Regions from separate parts of the Dactylosporangium sp. NPDC051485 genome, predicted to be linked through region 3. Evidence: riboswitches for the same ligand, from Rfam matches in the RefSeq annotation. Region 3 holds a riboswitch; each other region holds the start of a gene.
What was found. Region 3 has a riboswitch for cyclic di-AMP ahead of AB0M46_RS24490 (C39 family peptidase). Riboswitches for the same ligand answer to the same signal wherever they lie in the genome.
Positions count from the first base shown of each region.

Region 1: linked by a shared signal. The riboswitch ahead of AB0M46_RS13185 (NlpC/P60 family protein) and the one ahead of AB0M46_RS24490 (C39 family peptidase) in region 3 are both predicted to bind cyclic di-AMP.
Region 2: linked by a shared signal. The riboswitch ahead of AB0M46_RS43155 (NlpC/P60 family protein) and the one ahead of AB0M46_RS24490 (C39 family peptidase) in region 3 are both predicted to bind cyclic di-AMP.

Region 1 is NZ_JBFAZW010000018.1:89,215-96,256, forward strand. Features, by position in the region: gene AB0M46_RS13180 (LamG domain-containing protein) at 1-688, shown strand, start outside; cyclic di-AMP (ydaO/yuaA leader) riboswitch at 800-943, shown strand; gene AB0M46_RS13185 (NlpC/P60 family protein) at 997-1,950, shown strand; gene dcd (dCTP deaminase) at 1,997-2,575, opposite strand; gene AB0M46_RS13195 (MarR family transcriptional regulator) at 2,556-3,041, opposite strand; gene AB0M46_RS13200 (pyridoxamine 5'-phosphate oxidase) at 3,109-3,615, shown strand; tRNA gene AB0M46_RS13205 (tRNA-Gly) at 3,625-3,695, shown strand; gene AB0M46_RS13210 (Hsp70 family protein) at 4,202-6,877, opposite strand; gene AB0M46_RS13215 (hypothetical protein) at 7,030-7,042, opposite strand, start outside.
Region 2 is NZ_JBFAZW010000120.1:24,225-31,643, forward strand. Features, by position in the region: gene AB0M46_RS43135 (NAD-dependent epimerase/dehydratase family protein) at 1-331, shown strand, start outside; gene AB0M46_RS43140 (sigma-70 family RNA polymerase sigma factor) at 676-1,620, shown strand; gene AB0M46_RS43145 (hypothetical protein) at 1,776-2,186, opposite strand; gene AB0M46_RS43150 (methyltransferase domain-containing protein) at 2,239-3,015, opposite strand; gene AB0M46_RS43155 (NlpC/P60 family protein) at 3,066-4,040, opposite strand; cyclic di-AMP (ydaO/yuaA leader) riboswitch at 4,084-4,256, opposite strand; gene AB0M46_RS43160 (DUF5753 domain-containing protein) at 4,479-5,306, opposite strand; gene AB0M46_RS43165 (hypothetical protein) at 5,640-6,401, opposite strand; partial or broken gene AB0M46_RS43170 (PAS domain S-box protein) at 6,814-7,419, shown strand, end outside.
Region 3 is NZ_JBFAZW010000044.1:12,668-20,086, reverse strand. Features, by position in the region: gene AB0M46_RS24515 (LLM class flavin-dependent oxidoreductase) at 1-1,122, shown strand, start outside; gene AB0M46_RS24510 (ROK family protein) at 1,077-2,282, opposite strand; gene AB0M46_RS24505 (cupin domain-containing protein) at 2,380-2,841, opposite strand; gene AB0M46_RS24500 (Ig-like domain-containing protein) at 2,876-4,027, opposite strand; gene AB0M46_RS24495 (hypothetical protein) at 4,103-4,975, opposite strand; cyclic di-AMP (ydaO/yuaA leader) riboswitch at 5,268-5,403, shown strand; gene AB0M46_RS24490 (C39 family peptidase) at 5,401-6,279, shown strand; gene AB0M46_RS24485 (transglycosylase domain-containing protein) at 6,311-7,419, opposite strand, start outside.

The DNA.
Region 1 (7,042 bases), on a different contig from region 3:
GCGGCGGCCGCCGTCGCCCGGCCACGGATCGGCGCCCGCAAGGAGCCTGTCGCCGTCGCCGTCGCCGAGTCGCGCCCCGGTCGCCGTGCGCTACACGTTCGACAGCGGGCTCGGGTCGCTGCATTCCCGGCAGGCCGAGGGCGGGGAGCTCGCCATGGTGCCGCACGACGGCGGACTCGCCGTCCGATTTCCCCAGAAATGTGCACATTACGGGGCTCCCAGTTGTCCGCGCGCCATCCTGCAGAGCGGGCCCGTCGGGTTTCTCAATCCGGGCCGCGGCGCCTTCACCTATGGGGCCAGCGTGCTCATCGGGCCCGATGAGACTTCCAAGGGCGCCAATGTCGTGCAGAAAGGGTTCTCGGTCGGTGGCAGTCAGTTCAAGTTGCAGGTCGACGGCGAGGCCGGGCGGCCCAGTTGCGTGATTGTCGGCACTGCCTCGGCTACCATTTTTGTAGCGCTCGCATCGCGGTCCGTCGCTGACGGGCGGTGGCACCGGCTGGCGTGCACGCGCGGTAACGCGCTGCTCACGGTGGCTCTGGACGGCGTCGAGGTGGGACGCACCGCAATTCCTTCGTCACTGTCCATTGTGAATGACGATCCACTGTGTATTGGCGGCAAGGGGACCAGTGCGAACAATGATCAGTTCGTCGGCGTAATCGACGACGTCTACGTCACTCGATTCGCGTGATTTTCGGAACAAATCGGACAGGAATCGCACACTCCCTTGAACCTGGGAACCCGGCCCCCTTAACGTGAATTCCCGTCGGGGCCGGACGTCCGCGCCAACCAACGGCGCGCCGGCCTGACACCGCCGAGTCGAATCGAGCCGGGGACCCACGCGTCCCAACCGGGGTGAATCCGCGTCGTGCACCTGAGCGCGCGGTAGGGCGACCTTCCCGCCCGAACCCGTCAGCTAACCCGGTAGGCGGTCAGGGAAGAAGGAGTAGCTCCTCGGTGGAGACCCATCTGAGGTGGACGAGGCGGCCCAGTCGTCTGGTGCGGCTCCTCGTTGCCACCCTCGGCGGTCTGTCTCTCGCGATCGGCATCACAGGGGGCGCCCACGCGGACCCGACGCCGGGCGAGATCGAAAAGCAGATCGACGACAAGTGGAACCAGATCGAGCCGATCATCGAGCAGCACAATCAGCTCAAGATCGAGCTCGCCGCCAACCAGACCAAGCAGAAGCAGCTCGAGGCGCAGATCGCGCCGCTGCGGGCCCTTGTCGACGCGGCCTTCGACAAGGTCAGCGCGTTTGCGGTCATGCAGTACAAGAACGGGCGCTTCTCCAAGCTCGACGCGATGCTCACCACCGGTTCACCGGACACGTTCATCGACCAGATGACGATGCTCAACATGCTGGCCAAGGACGAGCAGGACAGGATCAAGGACGTGCTCGTCGCGAAGCGGCAGTACGACGCCCAGAAGGGCCCGATCGACGAGCTGGTCGCCAAGCAGGCCGAGCAAGAGGCCGCGATGGCGCAGCAGGAAACCCAGATCAACGCCGAGATCAAGAACCTCAACGACATGCGGACCAAGGCCTACGGGTCGTCGGGCGGCACGGGGAACCTGCGGCCGGTAGCCTGCCCGTTCGAGTACACCGGTGGCCCGGGCGCCAAGGCGGCCCAGGTGGCGTGCTCGGAGATCGGCAAGAGGTACGTGTGGGCCACCGAGGGCCCGAACACGTTCGACTGCTCGGGGCTGACGCTGTACGCCTGGAAGCAGGCCGGGTACACGCTGCGGCACTACACACAGTGGCAGTACGACGACACCACCCGCGTCTCCCGGGCCAACCTGAAGGCCGGCGACCTCGTCTTCTTCTACAAGGACAACCACCACGTCGGGCTCTACGTCGGCGGCGGCTGGATGGTCCACGCACCGAATCCCAGCCAACCGGTGCAGATGAAAAAGATCGATGCAGAGCCGATTTCGGGGTACGGCAGAGTCGCCTAGCGACAGGGCGGGTCCTTCGGGACCCGCCCTCTTCACTGCGTCAGCGCTATTGCGTAGGCCAGGTCTTCCAGTTCTGCCACGAGCGGCTCGGCGTCGGCCCGCGCTGCCCCTGGTACCGCGAGCCGTAGACCGCCGAGCCGTACGGGTGTTCCGACGGCGAGGACAGCCGGAAGATGCACAGCTGGCCGATCTTCATCCCCGGCCACAGGCGGATCGGCAGGTTCGCCACGTTGGACAGCTCCAGCGTCACGTGCCCGGAGAAGCCCGGGTCGATGAAGCCGGCCGTGGAGTGCGTCAGCAGCCCGAGCCGCCCCAGGCTGGACTTGCCCTCCAGCCGCCCGGCGAGCTGGTCGCCGAGCGTGATCACCTCGAGCGTGGAGGCGAGCACAAACTCGCCGGGATGCAGCACGAACGGCTCGCCGTCGCCGACCTCGACCATCGAGGTGAGCTCGTCCTGCTGGATGGCGGGGTCGATGTGGGTGTACAGGTGGTTGTTGAAGACCCGGAACCACCGATCGAGCCGCACGTCGATGCTGGACGGTTGCACCAGCGCTTGATCGAACGGCTCGAGGCGCAGCTGGCCGCCCTCGAGCTCCTTGTACAGGTCACGGTCGGATAGCAGCACCCTCTGAGGTTAACGGTGCCGCCTCGTCGGCAGCTTGTGTGGTGGCTTGGAGAGCTTTTTGCAGCACATTTGCCGCGATGTCCAGTTCTTCCCTGGTGTACTGCGAAAAAGCCGCCCGCAGGTGCACCCCCAGCGGCGCGAAGAACGCGTGCGCCAGCTCCCGCGCCGACGGTCGCATGTGCAGCACGATCCGTCTCCGGTCGGCGGGGTCGGGCCGGCGCTCGATGTGCCCGGCCCGCTCGAGTCGCGCCAGGAGCGCCGTGGTGGCCGCCGGCGAGAGGGACAGCCGCCGAGCCAGCTCCCCGGCCGTGAGCGGCTCACGCTCCTCCGCCGCCCGCCAGACATGCGCCACGGCGTTCATGTCGGTGCGATGCAGCCCGTGCGCCCGCACGAACACGTCCACGAACCGATCGGCCTCGACGTTGAACTGCCGCAGCAGGGCGATCAGCTCCTCCGCTCCGCTCACCGCTTCAGTTTGCCTCTTTCGGGAAATCTGGCAATCCTCGTACACATGTTCGAGTAGCGTCGACTGTATGGCAACCTGGGCTGACTTCGCGGCCGCCGAGCCGGACCTGGCCGCGGCCATCCACAAGCTCGTCTGCCAGTACGGTCCGGGCCTGGCCTACCTGGCCACGGTCCGCCCGGACGGCGGCCCGCGCATCCACCCCGTGTCCCCGGTCATCACCCCCGCCGGCCTGTTCTGCTTCGTCCTGCCGTCCCCGAAACGCCACGACCTGGACCGCGACGGCCGCTACTGCCTGCACAGCTTCCCGCCCGAGGACTCCGACGACGAGGCCTACCTCTCGGGCCACGCCACCCCGGTCTCCGACCTGGAGCTGATGAGCACCCTGGCCACCACGATGCGCGCCGCGCCGAGGGTGGACTGGCGGCTGTACGAGCTGTCGGTGGACGTCGCCCTCCTGGTCCACCACGACACCCCGACCACCGCAACCCACACCGTCTGGAAGCCCAAAACCCGACTCCCCCCGAAACCTCGCCAGAATGGTCCGTGCACGAAGCCCGTGGATTCGGTACAGTAGGCGTCGCTCGCGGGTGTAGTTCAATGGCAGAACATCAGCTTCCCAAGCTGACAGTGAGGGTTCGATTCCCTTCACCCGCTCGGACCTAGGGGCCCTCTGTCCACGGAAAGCGTGGACCGGGGGTCCTCGCCTTTTCTCCTGGGGCCCGAGCCCCAGACCCCACGATCTGTGGTGCTCGCGGTCGTGGTTGCTACGCACCAAGCACCTTCACTTTCCTGCCGGCTGACGCCTGGCGCGTCTGGGTGCCGTCGCAATCCTTCGTGACGGTCACCCGTGGCCGGGTCCAGGGCCTCGGCGTGGGGCGACGGCGTGCCGTGGGTGCGGACTGGTGGGTCGCTCTGACGGGTCCACGCAGATCGGTGAGGCGTGCGGCCAGCGGAATCGCGTCGCTGGCCGTGGCTGGGTTCCTGGCGGCACGGTCTTCTACGAAGGGCACGGCAAACCTCTTCGAGAACGCCGCTTCGCGTACCTGCCGGTCGGGCCGACTGCGGAGTCGAACACGGGGTCGTTCGAGGGCCCAGGTTCCGATCGCTCGGCGGCGGTTGGTACCGATGGACCGCGAGCTGGTAGCCGTGGGTGGTCCGGGCTACTTGGCGTACTTCCAGATGGTGTAGTCCTTGGCGCCGGGGCAGATGAGGCTGGTCGAGGTCCACCCGCAGCCGGCCGAACGGATCGTCGGGGTGCCGAGGCTGGTCCGGAGTTTGTTGTCGAGGTCCAGGCCGTGGAGGGTGACCGGCGCGGGTTTCGTGCCCAGGGTGCCGGTGAAGACGAAGGCGCGGTTCGTGTCGATGCCGACCAGGGCGCCCTCGTGGCTGGCCACGGTGGTGCCGCGGGTGTCGTAGACGGTGCCGCCCTTGGTGGTGTTGACGATCAGGTAGCGGTCGTTGTAGTCGCCGCCCAGGGACTGTAGGGGGCGGCGGAGGTCTACGTCGGGGGCGGGGACGCGCCAGACCTGCTCGGCGGTGGAGCCGGAGCGGTAGCGGGCGAACTCGCGGGTGGACTCGTCGGTGCCGACCTGGTCGATGACGCACAGGTCGCTGCCCTTGGAGCAGCCGCCGATCCAGACCGGGGAGCGGTTGGCCGGGCCGTGGAAGCCGGGCTGCGGGTTGCTGTTCGAGGCGGTGACGGTGCTGACCTGATACTCGGTCTGCTGGTTGGCGTACACGAGGCCGTCGAAGCCGACCCGGCCGACCGGGGCGGTGTCGGGGATGTCGGCGACCTTCTTGGGTTCCTTGGCGCCGATGTCCCAGACGGCGCCGCCGGCGGCCACCAGGACAACGTTCGTGGTGGTGTTGGTGGGGCCGAGCAGCCGCCAGCCAGTGGGGAGGCCGATCGTTGTGGTGCCAAGGCCGGAGGCGACCTTGCCGGTGACCGAGGAGATTCGCGACATCTGATTGGTCTTGCGGTCCAGCCACAGCAGGGGTAGGGCACTGCCGGTCGACGGGTGGGCGTCGCCGGCCATCAGGATGCCGTCGGCGCCCACGGCGGACGTCCACTCGGTGCCGTCGATGTTGTTGACGCCGACGAGTTGGCGCTTGCCGTTCTCGGGTTCGGCCAGTGCCACGATGTAGTCGCCGATCATCAGCGCCTGGCTCCACTTGGCCGCGTCGCCGACCTTCTTGCGCTTGGTGGTCGAGGTGCTCAAGTCCAGGGTCGCCACGTCGACCGCGCGGCCGATCTGGGTGACCGTGTGGGCCTTCTTCTCGGTGAGGAACGCGGTGGCGAAGTCCGTCTCGGTCATGCCCTCGACCTGGATCGAGGCCGTCTGGGACAGCGTCTGGAAGGTGGGCTTCGGCTTGATCACCTGCCAGAGCCCGTAGACGGCGCCGCCCATGCATCCGAATACGAGAGTGAGGATCAGCAGGACGCGCAGCGCCGTCTTGCCGCCGTTGCGCCGGCGCGGTGGTGGCGGCGGCACTGGCATTGGGCGCTGATAAGGAAACGCGGGCGGCGGCATGACCGGCACGGGCCGCGGCGACACCGGCGACACCGGCGTAGCGGAGACCGGCGCCGGCGCGGGATAGGCGGACACCGGCATGACCGGCATCGGTGGGCGTTGCAGCGGTACCTGATGCGGCACGCCCGACGTTGAGATGCCGGTACGGGTATCGAACATGCCCGTGGTCGGCGCCGGAGCGGGCGGCTGCCGGAGCGGTCGCGGTTGCTGCGGCGCGGTCTGGGCGATCAGATCGGCGAGCGCACCCTCCGCGACCGGCAGCTCCGGCTGCTCCAGCATCGTCGGCGCCACCCCGAGTTCGGTGTGCAGGGTGTGCGCGACCAGCGGGATCCGGCTTGCTCCGCCGACCAGGAACACCACCGACAGGTCGGCCGGGGTCAACCGGCTGCGCTCGACGGTGGCGATCAGTTCGGCCACGCCGCGGCGTACCAGCGGCCGGGCCAGCGTCTCGAGCTCGTCGCGGGTCACGTGCAACGAGCCGCTCACCCCGGGCACCGCAACCGACGCCGTGGTCGCGCGGGACAGCATCTCCTTGGCGGACCGGACCTCGTCCCAGAACTGCCGCCTGTGCCGCCGGTCGAGTTCGGTGGTCGGCTGCGAGATCGGCAGCCAGACCGCCGGTTCGGTGCGCTCGAGCTGCTGCCCGAGGTACGCGACGAGCGCCGCGTCGATGTCCAGTCCGCCCAGGTCCTCCACACCGCCCCAGCCCAGGACGGTGAACCCGGTCGCCTCCCGGCGCACCATCGCCACGTCGAGCGTGCCGCCGCCGAAGTCGAACACCGCGATGGTCCCGCCCGACGGAACCGGCCGACGCATGACGTCGGTGAAGTACCGCGCCGCCGCGACCGGCTCCGGCATCAGCCTGACCTGCGGCCAGCCGGCCCGGGTGGCCGCGTCCTGCAGCGTCTGCCGGCGCAGGCTGCCCCACGCGGCCGGGTAGGTGAGCACCGCCGGCGGCAGGAACCCGACCGCCTCGCCAGCCGCCCCGGCTACCGCGCGCAGGACCGCGGCGAGCAGGTCCACGACCGGCACCTCCCGCCCGGCCAGCAGCACCGCACCGTCGTCGATGCGTTGTTTGGGGTTGGGCTCGTATCCGCCCGGATCGACCTGCGCCATCCGCTCGGCGTCCCGGCCGGCGTGGATGGTGCCGGTGCTGTCCACGTAGACCCCGGATGGCAGCACGGGCCGTCCGTCCACGAGCAGCGGCCGGGTCCGGCCGTCCGGCCAGCGGAGGATCGCCACGGTATTCGAAGTCCCGAGGTCGATACCGATCGCATGCCCCGACCCCGCCAACGGAGCTGTCACGGCCAGGATCGTACGCGGTGCGGCCCCCGCCGGGCGGCCCGTGAGTTCCGGAGCGGTTACCCTGTGCGCCTGGTCACGACCGGCTGCGGGCTCAGCGGGCCGGGGCGAGCAGCCGGTCGCGGAGGAGGGTGCCCGGCTCGTCGAACCACTCGTCATGTCGCCGTG
Region 2 (7,419 bases), on a different contig from region 3:
GACCCGGGCGCGGTTCCACGCCGGGCTGTCCGGCGGCGCCGGGGTGGTCTCCTCACTCACCTGGGTCGATCAGGAGTTCCTGACCGCGCGGGGGGTGGCGCCGTGGAGCGGTCCGCGATCGCTGCCCTTCTGGCTGCCGCTGCCGCAGTACGCCGGATTCATGAGCCGCGACGTGACTCCCTCGCTCGACGCCGGCCTGCGCACCCGCCCGCTCGCCGAGACGGCCCGGGATACGTTGGCGGCATTTCGTGACGCAACGCACATCGATGCGAAAGCCGGACTGGGCATCGATGAAGAGGCGGAGTTGTTGCGGGAATGGCGCGAGCGGTAACCCGTTCGGTCAAAAGGCTGTCGTACCGCCGACAGGTGCCGATGACAAGCCGTGCTCACGAGCGTCCGGTGCCCCCCGCACCGGCGTTCCCAGGGAACTCACAGCGAATTCAGGCGTCTGACGGGCAGGTAGACCACGTATCACTTGTTGCAACCGAAGCGAACCGGGGAAGCCTCCCGAGCGTCTAGGTAAGTGGTGCAGCTCTCAGGGGTCGTCACCGAAACGCCCCCCGGGGCGGAATGCGGAACGCGCTTTGACTGTTGTGTAGGGGGCATACCCGGGGGGCGCCCGTTTTAGCAGGGTGAAACGGGGAAGGCGAAGGATGGAGCGGGGAGGGGCCCGAAGTGGAGAACGTGAAAGTGGAGACGCGACCCGATACAGGTGCCGAGGAGCGCGACCTGGTCGGCGTGTACCTGCATGAGATCTCCCGCACGCCGCTGCTCGACGCCGCTTCAGAGGTCGAGCTGTCCAAGGCGGTGGAGGCCGGGCTCTACGCGGAGCACCTGCTCGACAGCGAGCAGATCCCCGACGGGGTGAGCGCCGCGGAGCTGCACCGGTTGGTGGCGGAGGGCGAGCGGGCGAAGGACCGGTTCATCCGGGCCAACCTGCGCCTGGTGGTCTCGATCGCGCGGCGCTACGTGCGGTCCGGCATGCCGATGCTCGACCTGATCCAGGAGGGCAACACCGGCCTGGTCCGCGCCGTGGAGAAGTTCGACTACGTGCGCGGCTACAAGTTCTCGACCTACGCGACGTGGTGGATCCGCCAGGCGATCAGCCGGGCGATCGCGCAGCAGGAGCGCACGGTCCGGCTGCCGGTGCACCTCGTCGAGGACGTCAACCGCATGCGCAACGTCGCCCGCCAGCTCACCCGCGAGCTGGGCAACGAGCCGGAGCCGGAGCAGCTGGCCGCCTCGCTCGGCGTGCCGGTCGAGCGGGTGCACGAGCTCATGCGCTGGTCGCAGGACACCGTGTCGCTCGACACTCCCGTCGGTGACGACGGCGACACCAACCTGGGTGACCTCGTCGCCGACTCCGACGCCCCGTCGCCGGAGGACGTGGTGCTGGCCGCCCTGGAGCGCCAGCGCATCGAGGGCCTGCTCAACCACCTCGACGACCGGTCGGCCGGCATCATGCGGGCCCGCTACGGCCTCGAGGACGGCCGCGAGCACTCGCTGACCGAGGTGGCGACCCGGTTCTCGCTGTCCCGCGAGCGGATTCGCCAGCTGGAGATCCAGGCGCTCGGCCGGCTGCGCGAGCTGGCCCGCGCGGAGGGCCTGCAGGCGGCGTAACGACACAGCATAAAAGGGCCCCGGGACTTACCCGGGGCCCTTTGTCATGCGTACTGTCGGTCAAAGCGCAACACGTCATAGGGCGAAGCGCGAAATGCCGCGCATTGCGGTGCGCAGTACCCGGCATTTCGAACAATCCGCGCATATGGGATGGGTTAGTACGGGTCGCCGCAGACCTTCCACGCGCCGCCCTCTTTGCGCATCTCGAAGGTGTGCGAGGACTTGCCGCTCTTGTACGTGACGGTGGCCGAGATCGAGGCGGTCTCGGTGCCGTTGGTGTTGCTGTACGAGCCGCCGAAGCTCATGTCGTGCGCGGTCGGCTGGTTCTTCTTGACGTACGCGTCGAAGGTCTCCGGCCCGTAGTTCTTCTGCGCCTGGCCGCACAGCAGCTTGTAGGCGGCCTGGGTGTTGCCCGCCTCCAGGCTGGTCAGGAAGTCGCCGGCCGCGGCCTTGGGCGCCTTGGTGGACGAGTTGACAAGGAAGAAGAAGCCGGCGATGCCGCCGCCGCAGCACACGACGACGACGCCGATGACGATCAGAAGAATGGTCTTCGCTGTTCTGCTCATCGCGCCAGGTTAGGCGCGAAGATCGTTGCGTGATGTAAAGCAGCTGACGGGGTCAAGCCCGATGTGCGACGACGAAGAGCCGGGGAAACGGCAGGATCGTGCCGAACGGCTCCCTCGGGAAGCGGGCCCGCAGCTCCGCGCGGACCTCCTCGGCGAAGGCCTCGGCGTCGTCCAGCGCGTCGAGGTAGGGGCGCAGGCCGGTGCCCTTGAACCACTCGAAGACCGGGTCGTCGCCGGGGAGCACGTGGTAGTACGTCGTCTGCCACGCGTCGACGGTGAGCCCGGCGGTGCTGAGCAGTCGGACGTACTCCTCGGCGTCGAGGACCGGGCTGGCCGAGCGCGGCCCGGTGACGGCCGCCGCGCCCCGCAGCCGACCGGCCCAGTGCGGGCGCTCCGCGATCGCGGCGAAGCCCGGGTCGTGGCCGGCGATCGGCACCTGGAAGGCGAGCGTCCCGCCGTCGTCGAGCGCCGCCGCCCAGGCCGGCAGCAGCGTCGCGTGGTCGTCGACCCACTGCAGCGAGGCGTTGGCCACGATCACGTCGAGCGATCCCCGCTGGGGGCGCCAGGCCGAGGCGTCGGCGAGCTGGAAGCGCAGCTGCGGCGACCGGAACCGCTCCGCCGCCGCGATCATGTCCGGCGAGGAGTCGAGGCCGAGGACGGCCGCGTCGGGCCAGCGCTCGGCGAGGGTGGCGGTCATGTCGCCCGGCCCGCAGCCGATGTCGGCCACGGCGACCGCCGCGGTGGTCGGGATGCGCGCGACGAGTTCGTGGAAGGGCCGCGCCCGCTCCTCGGCGAAGCGGTTGTACTGCCCCGGATCCCAAGACGCCATGCCCTCCATCATGAAGGGCATGGCGTCTTGGCGAAGCGGGTGGGGGAGCGCTACTGCGGGCGCGCCCAGCCGTACACGCTGTCCACGGTGGCCGAGGCGTACTGCACGACCGTGCCGGTGTGCGGCGCGTGGATGATCGACTTGTTCCCGACGTAGATCCCGACGTGGCCAAGGCCGTTGTAGAAGATCAGGTCGCCCGGTTCCAGTGTGTCGAACGGAAGCGTGCTCGTCCTGTAGTGCGCTGTGATCTCCGAGAACTGGCGCGACGCCTGGTGCGTGAGGCTCACGCCCGCGGCCTTCCAGGCGGCCATGGTCAGACCCGAACAGTCGTAGCTGTTCGGTCCGGCGGAGCCGAACACGTACGGCTTGCCCAGCTGCGCCTTGGCGAATGCCACGGCGGCGCCGGCCCTGCCGGAGGCGGGGGGCAGGGTGCCCGGGTTGTACGACGGCGGGTTGACCTTCTTGGAGCCCGCGGCGACGGCCTTCTTCTGCAGATCCTGCAGCTTCTTGATGTCGCCCTCGATCACCTTGCGCTTGCTCTCGATGTCCGACTTCTGCGTGGTCTGCGCGGCCAGCAGCTCGTCGAGCTGCTTCTTCTCGTCGTCGTACTTGCTCTTGGCGTTGCGGTAGTTCTCGATGTCCTTCTGCTGGGTGTGCGTGATCTGTTGCAGCATGGACATCTGATCCATGAGGGAGCCCGTGTCGCTGGCGTTGAGGATGGCCGAGATGGCCTGCATGTTGCCGGCCGTCTTGAATTGCGCGATCGCGAACTGCTCGACGTTGGCGCTGGTCTCGTCGACCCCGTCCTGCAGCGGCTTGAGCTTCGCCTGCAGCTCGGCCGCCTTGGCCTGGGTGGTCGCCAGGTCGGCGTTGATGCCGTTCCAGGCCTCGATTGTGGCCTCGAGGTCCTGATTCGACTTGTCGAGCTGGGCCTCGATCTCGGCGAGCGTGGGATCGGCGTGCGCGACCGTGCTCGGTGCGAGCACCGCGAGCATCACGAACCCGAGCAGGAGGGTTCGCAGCATCGACCGGTGGGCACGGTGTCCAGTGGACAAGGAAGGATGACCCTTCTTCACCGACTACCGCCTACCGGGTTAGCTGACGGGTTCGGGCGGGAAGAAAAAACGCCCTACCGCAGTGCGCTGCGGATTCACCCCACGAACACTCTGGGTCCCCGGTTCGATCACGCGCCGTCGATGTCTCTGCCCGGCGCGCCGAACTCGATTCGGCGGCGCTTGCCCGGCGTCATCCGGGGTGGATGACGGACTGCCGAGCAGGCCAGAGCCTAACTTAACGTGATCATTCGCCGGGTGGAAGCCGTGTGTCCTCATCGATCGGTAATGCATGGAAAAGTCCGTATTACCGGGGGTTGGTCGCGCGTACCGCACAGTGACAGTTGGTCGCCGGAGGCATCGACAAGGTGCGAAGGGTTCCGGGGCCGGGTGCGCGCCCGGCCCCGGGCCTCACTTCAATTCGTGGGCGATCTGGCGCATGAGGTCGGCCGAGGACTCCGCCGGCAGGGCACGCTCGCGCAGCCGCTCCAGGTTCCTGCGGTACGTGGCGATGAGCTCCGGCTCCTCCCACAGCAGTTGCTGGCGGTAGAGCACGCCGTCGTCGGCGCCGAACTCCAGCAGCGTGAAGTCGCCCTCCCAGCCGGGGTGGTACCCGGCGTTGAGCGCGATCACCCGCACATCGGCGTACGGGCGCTGGGCGAACTCGATCGCATGCTCCAGCTGGTCGACCAGCAGTGCCTCGTCGCCGGGGACGGGGCCGCGGCGCAGCACCGACTCGTCCAGGAACAGCTCCACGCGGGGCGGCTCCTCCCGGCCGAACAGCTCCTCCTGGCGCCGGGCGTGGAACTCGACCCGCCGCTCGGCCAGCGGAGACTCCACGTCGCTGGTGGCGTGGGCGTAGCGCCGGGTCTGCAGCAGGGTCGGGAACATTATCGGGGCGAACTCGCCGATGCTGGTCGCCTCCGCCTCGAATCCGACGTAGGTGATCTGCTGGCCGGCCAGCATGGTGCGGTACTCGTCCCACCACATCCGCCGCTTGGCCGCGCGGGCCAGCTCGAGCAGCTCGTCGACGGTGCGCGGGTCGTGCACCCGGTAGTAGGCCAGCAGGCTACGCAGGTCGCTCACCGAGATGGCGACGGTGCCGTTCTCGATGCGGATGAGTTTGGACAGCGACCACTCCATCTCGGCGGCCACCAGGTCCTGGGTCAGCTCCCGCTCCCGCCGCAGCCGCCGCAGCTCGGCCCGGAGCCGGCGCTTGCCCACGATGGGCCCGCTCATAGACCATCCCCCCAATCGCGTACATATGGCATGGCCCCGGTTGAGGGCTCCGCGTATCTACCCGATTTGCGGCTGATGCACCTGACGCGATCCGATTTCCTGGACGGCTCAGTGCTGGGCGGGTGCCGCCAGGAAGATCTTGGCCATGGCGCTGGCGAGGCCGCCGGGGTCGTTCGAGGCGACCGCCGGACCGCCGGTGAGCTGGGACATCTCGCGCAGGACACGCCGGCCTGGTCGCGTCCTCGAGCCCGCGGAGCCGGGCGGTGCTTCACGCCAGGCGTTTGTACTGGGTCCAGGTGGCCACAAACCCGGCCGCCGCGGTGGCCGGGATCCCTAGGCCTGCTCGACGGTGACCGCGACGAGCCTGCAGCCGCCGGCCTGGTTGGCTCCGATGCCGGCCGCGGCGTGCCCGGGCGCGACGGTGACCCGCAGTACCTCCCGGCCGCCGCAGCTGGCCCCGGCGGCCCCGGCGGGTGAGTCGGCCGACCCGCCGCGGGCGGCCAGGCTCAGCCCGACCAGCACGCCGGCCGCGACGGCCAGCGCCACGATGATCACGCCGATGGCGATCCACCACGCGGTCGCGGACGAGCGGTGCTGCGGGGGCGGACCGGCGGGCGCGCCGGCGGGGTGCGGCTCGGGTGCCCACTCTTCGCGTCGCGGCTCCGGCAGCCACTCTTCGCGTTGCGGTTCGGACGCCCAGTCTTCGCGTCGCGGCTGCGGCGGCCACTCCTGGGGATAGAGCGGCTGCGGCCGCTCCTCTTCGGCTTTGGCTCGTTCCTCGGCCGGCGGCGTGTACCGGGGAGGCGGCTCCTCCTCCGCGGGTGGCTCATACCGGGGCGATGACCGCCGCGGGCCGGCGCGCAGCGTCAGCCCCGGTTCGTCCGCCGTCCAGTTCTGCTGCGGCGGCTCGTACCGGGGGCGCGTGTCCGCACGTGGCGGGGGAGCCGTGGGTTCGTTCTCCTCCGCCGCGTACGAGTCTTCCTCGTCGGGGTACTCGTCCGCGTACCCGTCGTCGTACTCGTCGTCGACCGGCACCCAGGGGGAGGGGCGGGCGGTCCACTCCGGCGATCGCGCGTGCTGCGGGGCCGGGTCCACCGGTGGGGGCCCGCCGGGCGCCGCTGGGGCCCAGGGAGAGGGCGCGGCGGGCGGCGGCCGGTCGGCCGGCTCGGGGTGTCGGGATCGGGGGCGTGGCACCTCACGCGGGGGCGGGACGTAGATCCCGTCGGCCGTGTGGTCGTCGTCGTGACGCCGATGATGCCGGCCCTCCGTCATGGCATCCCTTTCTCTCTTCTGCGAGCCCGCTGCGTCGCGCGAGGGTGAGGAAGCGTGATGCGGTCAACCTAGCACCGGATGGCATCGATGTGTGACCGCCCGACTACGTAGTGATCATGACGGCGCCTAGCGCCATCCGATTACTGTGGCAATTCGCCCATACCCCTCAGGTCCGGACCGCCCTCGCCGAATCGACACCATGTTGGCTAGCGGGGCAGGAGTGGGATCGGCCTGTATGGCGTTGGACGTTCGGCTGCTGCGCTGGACGGCGGCGCTCGCCGTGCTGAGCGTCGCCTGGCTGGCTGCGCAGTGGCCCGGCGCGCTCATGCATCCGGTCGTCGGCTGGCTGCCCGTCCCCGCGTGCGTCACGCTGGCGGTGATCGTCATCCTGCGCACGGCCCGGGCCGCCCCGAACCGCCGTAGTGGCCGCTTCTGGCGCCACCTGGCCCTCGTCCTGACCCTGCTGCTAGCGGCGGTGGCGAGCAGCGCCTACGACTCCCTCGTGCGGTTCGGCGTCGCGACCCAGCGCTCCAGCACGCCGACGATGGTGCTGTACCTCGGGGCGATCGTCGTGCTGCTCTGGGCGCTCCTGCGCCTGCCCATGGGCCGGCGCTCCAGCCATGACCTGATCACGCTCGGCCTGGACCTGACGATCGTGCTGGCCGCCGCCGCGCTGGTCGCCTGGTTCGCCGCGGCCCGCGCCGCCGTCCCGGTCAGCGCCGTCACCGGTTCGTCGTGGACCCTGTTCGGCATCCTGATCATGGTCTTCGCCAGCCTGGTCTCCCTGGCCAAGGTCGCCCTGGCCGGCGCGGGAGCCCTGGACCGCCGCGCCCTGTGGACC
Region 3 (7,419 bases):
CTGATCGCCACCGCCTCGACGACGTACAACGAGCCGTACAACCTGGCCCGCCGCTTCGCCTCCCTGGACCACGTCAGCGGCGGCCGCGCGGGCTGGAACATCGTCACCACCGCCGGGCGGGACGCAGCGCGCAACTTCGGCCTCGGCGACCGCCCGGACCACCTCGACCGGTACCGCCGGGCGACCGAGTTCGTGGAGGTCTCCCGCAAGCTGTGGGACTCCTGGGACGACGACGCCCGGCTGGCCGACAAGGCCCGCGGCCGCTACGTCGACCCGGCCAAGGTGCACGCCATCGGCCACCGCGGCGACTACTACAAGGTCGAGGGCGCGCTGAACGTGCCGCGCCCGCCGCAGGGCCATCCGCTGCTCGTGCAGGCCGGCTCCTCGCACGACGGCAAGGACTTCGCCGCCCGTTACGCCGACGCGGTCTTCACCGCGCAGCAGACGATCGCCGACGCCCAGCGGTTCTACGCGGATCTGAAGGCGCGGGCGGCCGCGTTGGGCCGGGATCCGGCCGCGGTGAAGATCCTCCCGGGCATCGTGCCGATCCTCGGCTCGACCGAGGCGGAGGCGCTGCGGCTGGCCCAGGATCTCGAGGACCTGATCGTGCCGGAGTTCGGGCTCGGGCAGCTCTCGGAGATCCTGGAGGTGCCGGTCGCCCGGCTGGTCCTGGACGAGCAGCTGCCGGACGACATCCCGGACAGCGCCTCGATCGAGGGCGCGCAGAGCCGGTCCAGCCTGATCGTGAACCTGGCGCGGCGCGAGCGACTGACCGTGCGCCAGCTCATCGGACGGCTGGGCGGCGGCCGCGGTCACTGGACCTTCATCGGTACCCCGGAGCAGGCCGCCGACGTGCTGCAGGAATGGTTCGACAACGGCGCGGCCGACGGCTTCAACGTGATGGGCGCGGCCCTGCCGTCGGGGCTGGAGACCTTCGTCGACCAGGTCGTGCCGATCCTGCGCGAGCGCGGCCTGTTCCGCACCGAGTACGAGGGCGCCACGCTGCGCGAGCACTACGGGCTGGCGCGCCCGGCGAGCCGGTACGAGGTCTCGGCCGCACCTGCTGAGCCGTCCGGTCAGGAGGCCTCGTCGAACGCCATCACGGTGAACGGATCGGTGTAGAGGGCGTCGAGCATGACCGCGCCGCCGGCCATCGCCAGCGGCGCGTGCATGAAGCTGGACATCATCACGGTCCGGTCGGGGTCGGCGACCGTCGCGCTGTGCCTGGCGACCTGCTCACGCAGGGTCGCCAGGCAGTCGGGCAGCCGGGCCAGGCCGGGCTCGACCAGCAGTACCAGCTCGGGGTTCAGCAGGTCCGCGATCGGCGCGATGGCCCGTCCGACCACCTCGGCCCGCCAGCGGAAGAGCTCGTGGGCGGCCGGGTCGCCCGCGGCCGCGACGTCGACGAGCTCGAAGATCGACCGTTCGCCGATCAGCCCCGCCTGGTGCGCGTGGCGCACCAGGCGGCGCTCCGACACGGTCGCCTGCAGGCAGCCGGTGCGGCCGCACGAGCACGGCTCGGTGCTGCCGGCGACGGGCAGGTGCGCGATGCTGCCGGCCTGGAAGCGGGGCCCGTGGTTGACCTGCTCGCCGAGCGCGAACGCGGCGTCGACGACGTTGCCGATGAAGACCGCGAGCACGCTCTCCCGCGAGCGGGGATGGCCGAACAGCTGCTCGGCGCGCACCAGCGCCCGGGAGTGCGAGTCGACCAGCGCCGGCACCCCGAACCGGCGGGCGAAGATGGCGGCGACCGGAACCTGGCGCCAGCCGAGCATGGGGTGCTCGACGATCGTGCCGTGATCGCGGTCGACCCAGCCGCCGGTCGCGATCCCGATGCCCAGCAGCCGGTCGCCGTGCGGATGCTCGTGCAGCAGGCGCGCCAGCGCGTCGGCGCTGCGCTCGATGATGCGCTCCGCGCCGGCGTTGCCGTGCGGGATCATGCGCTCGGCCAGCACGCGCCCGCGGATGTCGAGCACCGCGACGGTGGCGTGCGGAATGGCGTAGTGGATGCCGGCGACGATGCCCACCGAGGTGTCCAGGTCGACCGGGAGGAACGGCCGTCCCATCCCGTTCGTGGCCGTGGCCTCGGACAGCTCGGTCAGCAGGCCGAGCGACAGCAGCTCGGCGGCGTGGCCGGTCACCGACGCCGGCGACAGGCCCGTGAGGCGCGCCATCGTGCTGCGGGGCAGCGGGCCGTGCTCCAGCACGACGCGCAGGAGCGATCCGACGCTGGCCGTGCGGCGTCGCTGCGGGCGTGAGGAGGCTCGCGACCGTACCAACATGGAATATATCCTACTTCACAGATAGGGTTGATATGTTAAATCGGCGTCGCTGCGTATGCGAAAGAGCCCCGCCGCGCGGTCGCGACGGGGCTCTCGGTCACCAGCAGGCCTCCCGGTCCGGGAGGCGGTCGGCTTCGGGCAGGCGGACCGCCATGGACTGCGGCGGGCGGGCGTACTCGGCATCGGTGACCTGCTCGCCCCACTCCGTGCCGGTGCCGTCCGGGTCGGTCTCGTGGGTGGACACCACGGCCACGAAGGTCGCCGGGCCGGCGCCGTGCCAGTGCCACTCGCCGGCCTCCACCACGATCGTGTCGCCGGCCCGCACCTCGTGGACCGGGCCGCCGCGGCGCTGGACCCGGCCCACGCCGTGCAGGACGTGCAGGACCCGGCCGTACGGGCAGCGGTGCCACGCCGTGCGGGCGCCCGGGTTGAACTGGGCGTGGAACGTCGCCAGGCGGGACGGCTCCATCGCGACGACGTCGCGACCGATCCAGGCCACGCCGGAGTAGCGCTGCTGCGGCGCGGGCCGGCTGGTGCTCGGCGCGCGGATGACCTCCATGTGTACCCCTCCCTCGCTGTGTAGTCCTGTCGGTCTATGCCTTCGTGTAGTCGGCCCAGGACATGTCCCAGGCCGTCCAGCCGTCGCCCGCGTCGAGCGGCGCGCCCGTGTTGCGCGTGACCACCGGGTCGCCGACCAGCAGCGACTCGTAGAGCCACCGGCCGTTGTCGGTGGAGACGTTGGTGCAGCCGTGCGAGACGTCGCGCACGCCCTGGTCGCCGACCGACCAAGGGGCGGCGTGGATGTACTGCCCGCCCCAGGTGAGGCGCATCGCGTACTGGACCGCGGCGGTGTACTCCGGCGTGCGGAACACCGTCGAGGGCTCCCGCGACATGACCACCGTGGTGCCGCTGGACGAGGGCGTGGACGGCTTGCCCAGGCTCACCGGAATAGTGCGGATCGGCTGGTCGTTCTGGAACACGGTCATCTGCTTCGTGCTGTCGTCGATGTCGACGGTGAGCTTGCGGCCGATCGTGATGGAGGCGGTGAGGTCCTCGTCGGTGTGGCCGTTGCCGATGGGCACGCCGTTGAGGGCCTTACGCGCGGTGATCTTCGTGCCCGGCTGCCAGTAGTTCTGCGGGCGGTACATCACCTCGTGCCCGCTGAACCAGCGCCACGCCCCGGGCTGCGGCGGATCGCTGGTCACGAAGAGCCGCTGTTGCACGGCCGCGCGGGATTCGGGCGGCACGTCGCTGCCGAAGTCGACGACGATCGGCATCCCGACGCCGTACGTCCCGCCGTTGGTGAGCATCAGGTCGGAATTGATCGCCGGGCCGGTCGGCTTGGCCGCCGTGGTGAAGGTCGACGTCTTCGTCACCGGCTTGCCGTCAGCCCCGACGGCGGTCACCTTGACGGTGTAGGAGGCGCCGTAGTGCAGGGCGGCGGCCGGCACCCAGGAACTGCCGTCGGCCCGTGGCTCGCCGGCCACGGCCTGACCGGCCGCGTCGGTGAGTGCCACGTTGGTGATCTTGCCGTCGTTGACCTTCAGCCCGATTTCGGCGCTGATCGGCGACCCGGCGTCGCCTGCGGTCGGGGTGATGGAGAGCCCGACCGGTGTCGGGGGAGCGCTGTGCTTGGCCACCGAGGGTTTCCGCGTGGAACCATCGCAGGCCGACAGCGCCGGTTGCGCCGCGATCGCGAGCACGAGCAGCGCGGTCGCGGACCGGAACACGCTGTGTCTGTACATGCGGCTCATCGTCGTGCCGGCCCGGGCGAGGCCGGGCCGGCAAACGAATGACAACGGGAAGGATCGGCGGCGGCCTTACATCGTGGCGTCGGCGATCGTGTTGGCGAGGCCCTCCCACTTGGCGTACGCGTCGGGGAAGGCGGAGCCCTGGACCTTCTGCGCGGCCACGGTGACCGCGTAGTCGCCCCAGCCGGGGATGCGCAGCAGCGCCGCGTAGAAGCGGCGGGCCGACTCCTCCGGGTTCATGAGCTGCTCGATGCTGCCCCAGCTGGGCCGCTGCTGGAACAGCCCGACCGAGTCGTAGTCGTAGCCCACGCCCTCGTTCGGGTGCTCCAGCGACGCGGGGAGGTTGCCGTTGGCCAGGTTGCGCAGGTGGCTCTCCTGCAGCGCGGTGGCCAGCGCCACCACGACCGCGCGCTTGGGCAGCCTCTCCCGCTTGGCCACCGCGACGATGGCCAGCGCGTTGTCCATCTCCATCTGGCTGAGCCCGCCCACGGGCGCCACCTTGGTGGGCGCGGCGGACGGCGGGGACGTGTCGGACGGGTTGGAGGGGTTGGACGGGTTCGAGGGGTCGGAGGTTTTCGGCGGGTTGGACTTGGACTTCTTGGACGGGGCGGGCGGGTTGGCCGGCGCCCGTTCATGGTTGCGGGAAGCCACCTCTCCTTCCTCCCGCGAGGAGTCGGGACCGGCAGTCGCGGCGGCCGGGCGTTCGGCCGAGGTGACGTCCGGGTCGTCACCCGGGGCGGTCAGCACGGCCGTGAGCCCGAATGCGGCCACGGCGAACACGGTCGCCGCCGCCGCGCCCCGGCGGGGGCCGAGGCTCAGCAGCGGGCGGAGCCGGTCGCGCACCGCGTCGAGGCGGGCGGGGTCCGGCAGCAGGGGGCGGAGCCGGTCGCGCACCGCGTCGAAGCGGGCGGGGTCCGGCAGGAGGACACGGAGGCGGGCCACCGATTGGCGGCCAGAGCGAGTTCGCAGATGGCGAGGACCCGGTTCGGTCTCGTCGCTGGGCTGCGGATTTTCGTCGGCACCGGCGAGCATCCGGCGAGACTAGGACCCCCGGGGTGAGGGGGTGATTCTGGGCATGATAAACGGCGCCCGAGCCGTGTGCGCCGGGGCGCTTTTCGCCTGGGCATCACGCCCCGTAGCCGTTTCGACGGGGGGTGCAAAGCCCTGTTGACCGGCTCGAATAGCCTCGCCGGGTCCACCTCGCCGACGTCTTTCACTCACAGTGGGTGACGGCGTGGCGGATCCGCTGAGTCGTGCGCAGGCACGAGCCGGGGACCCACGTTCTGGGGTGAGTCCGCGTTTGCCGCGGTAGGGCGACCTTCGGCGTCCGAACCCGTCAGCTAACCCGGTAAGCGGTACCGGAAGGAGTGGTACCCCTGAGCTACCTCTACAAACCCCGGCACAACCCCCGGCAGGGCGACCCGTCCGGGCCCGGCCGCCGCCGGATCCCCCTCGTGGCCGCCGCGGCCGCTGTCCTCGCCGTCGCGGCGGGCCTCGGCGTCGCCGGCCTGCAGCGCTCCTCCGCCACGTCCACCCCGCCGGGCGCCACGACGGTCCGGGCCGCCGACGCCCAGGCGCTGGTCGGCGAGGTCCCCGCCGGATCCACGGGCGCGCACGACACGCCGGCGGCCCCGCCGCAGCAGCACGGCGCGGCCCCGGCGACCACCAAGGCCGCGCCCGCCCAGGCCCACAGCGCCGCCCCGGCCCCCAGCGCTTCCCCCACCCCGACCGTCCCGGTCCAGAAAGACTTGACGTACCAGTTCGCCCTCCAGGAGAACTACTACTTCTGCGGTCCGGCCGCGACCCGCATCGCGCTCACGGTCAAGGGCCTCTTCCCGAGCCAGTCGGAGGTCGCCCAGAGCCTGGGCACCACCGAGGGCGGCACCAACTCGTCGAACGACACCACGCGTGCGCTCAACGCGTACCTGAAGACCGACCTCTACAAGGCCCACTTCATCACCGGGCAGGCGGCCTCCGAGGCCGACATCGCCGAGCTGAAGGCGGCGGTCGTCAACGCGGTCTCGCACGGGTACGCCGTCGTGGCCAACATCGCCGGCACGACCACCGACGACGCCGGGCGCGGCCACTCCTACGAGGGCGGGCACTACCTCACCATCGTCGGCTACCGCGACGGCGGCCAGACCGTGAAGATCGCGGATCCGGCCGACGCCCAGGGGTCCGGCTCCTACACCCTGTCCATCGCCAACATGGCCAACTGGATCGCCCAGCGCGGCTACTCGGCCTGATCGCTTCGACCGCCGCGCGGCGTCCGCCGGTTCAGGCTCCCATCGCCCGGGCCCGGCTCGGGACGGCGAAGTTCTGGACCGGCACGCCGCGCAGCGCGAACGCCATGGTGTGCGCCACGGCCCCGTTGACCGAGCTGGAGACGCCGCCGCCCACGTAGTCGTTGGGGTTGTCCGGGTTGACCGCGATGCCGGCCGCGGCGATCTGCGGGGTGAAGCCCACGAAGGTCTCCGTGGCGTTGTACTCCGCGCTGCCCGTCTTGCCCGCCACCGGCCGCCCGAGGATCCCGGAGACGGCCTCGGCGGTGCCGCCGTCGCACTTGCCGTAGGCCGAGCCCTTGCTGACCGGGCAGCGGGCGGCGTCGGTCGCGGCCGCGGCCACGTCCGGGTCGACCACCTGCCGGCACTTCGGGGTGCCGGCGTCCAGCGTCTTGCCGTCGGCGTCCTTGATGGACAGCACCGGCAGCGGCTGGCAGTACACGCCGCCGGCCGCCACCGCCGCGTAGGCGTTGGCCAGGTCCAGCGGGCTGGTCGAGGCGACGCCCAGCGTGAACGAGCCCCATGTGTCGGCCTTGGCCGCCAGCGCCGCGTCATGGTCGTCGCGGAAGACGATGCCCAGCCGCTGCGCCATCTCGATCGCCCGGCTGGCGCCGACCTGCTCTTCCAGCCACACGAAGTACGTGTTCACCGAGCGCCCGAAGCCGTTCCACATCGTGCGGTCGCCGTCCATCCAGCTCGGGGTGTCGTTGGCCGGGCACCACCGCCCGCCGCAGCCGGACGACCCGTCGCCCGGCCAGATGGTGACCAGCCGGGCCGGCGCGTTGAAGTGCGTGTTCAGGGGCCGCCCGGAGTCCAGCGCGGCGAGCATCGTGAACATCTTGAAGGTCGATCCGGCCTGGTACCCCGCGACGCCCGAACCGCCCGCGACGAGCTGGTTGACGGTGTTGGGGTAGTTCGGGTGCTCCGGCGGGTTGGCCTCCAGGCTGTAGTGCCGATTGACCGCCATCGCCAGCACCCGGCCGCTGCCCGGCTGGACGACGGCCAGGGGCAGCGAGCGGGCGTTGCCGTAGCCGTAGACGCCGAGCGACTGGCCCAGCGCCGCGGCCTGGATGCCGGGATCGATCGAGGTGACGATGGTGTAGC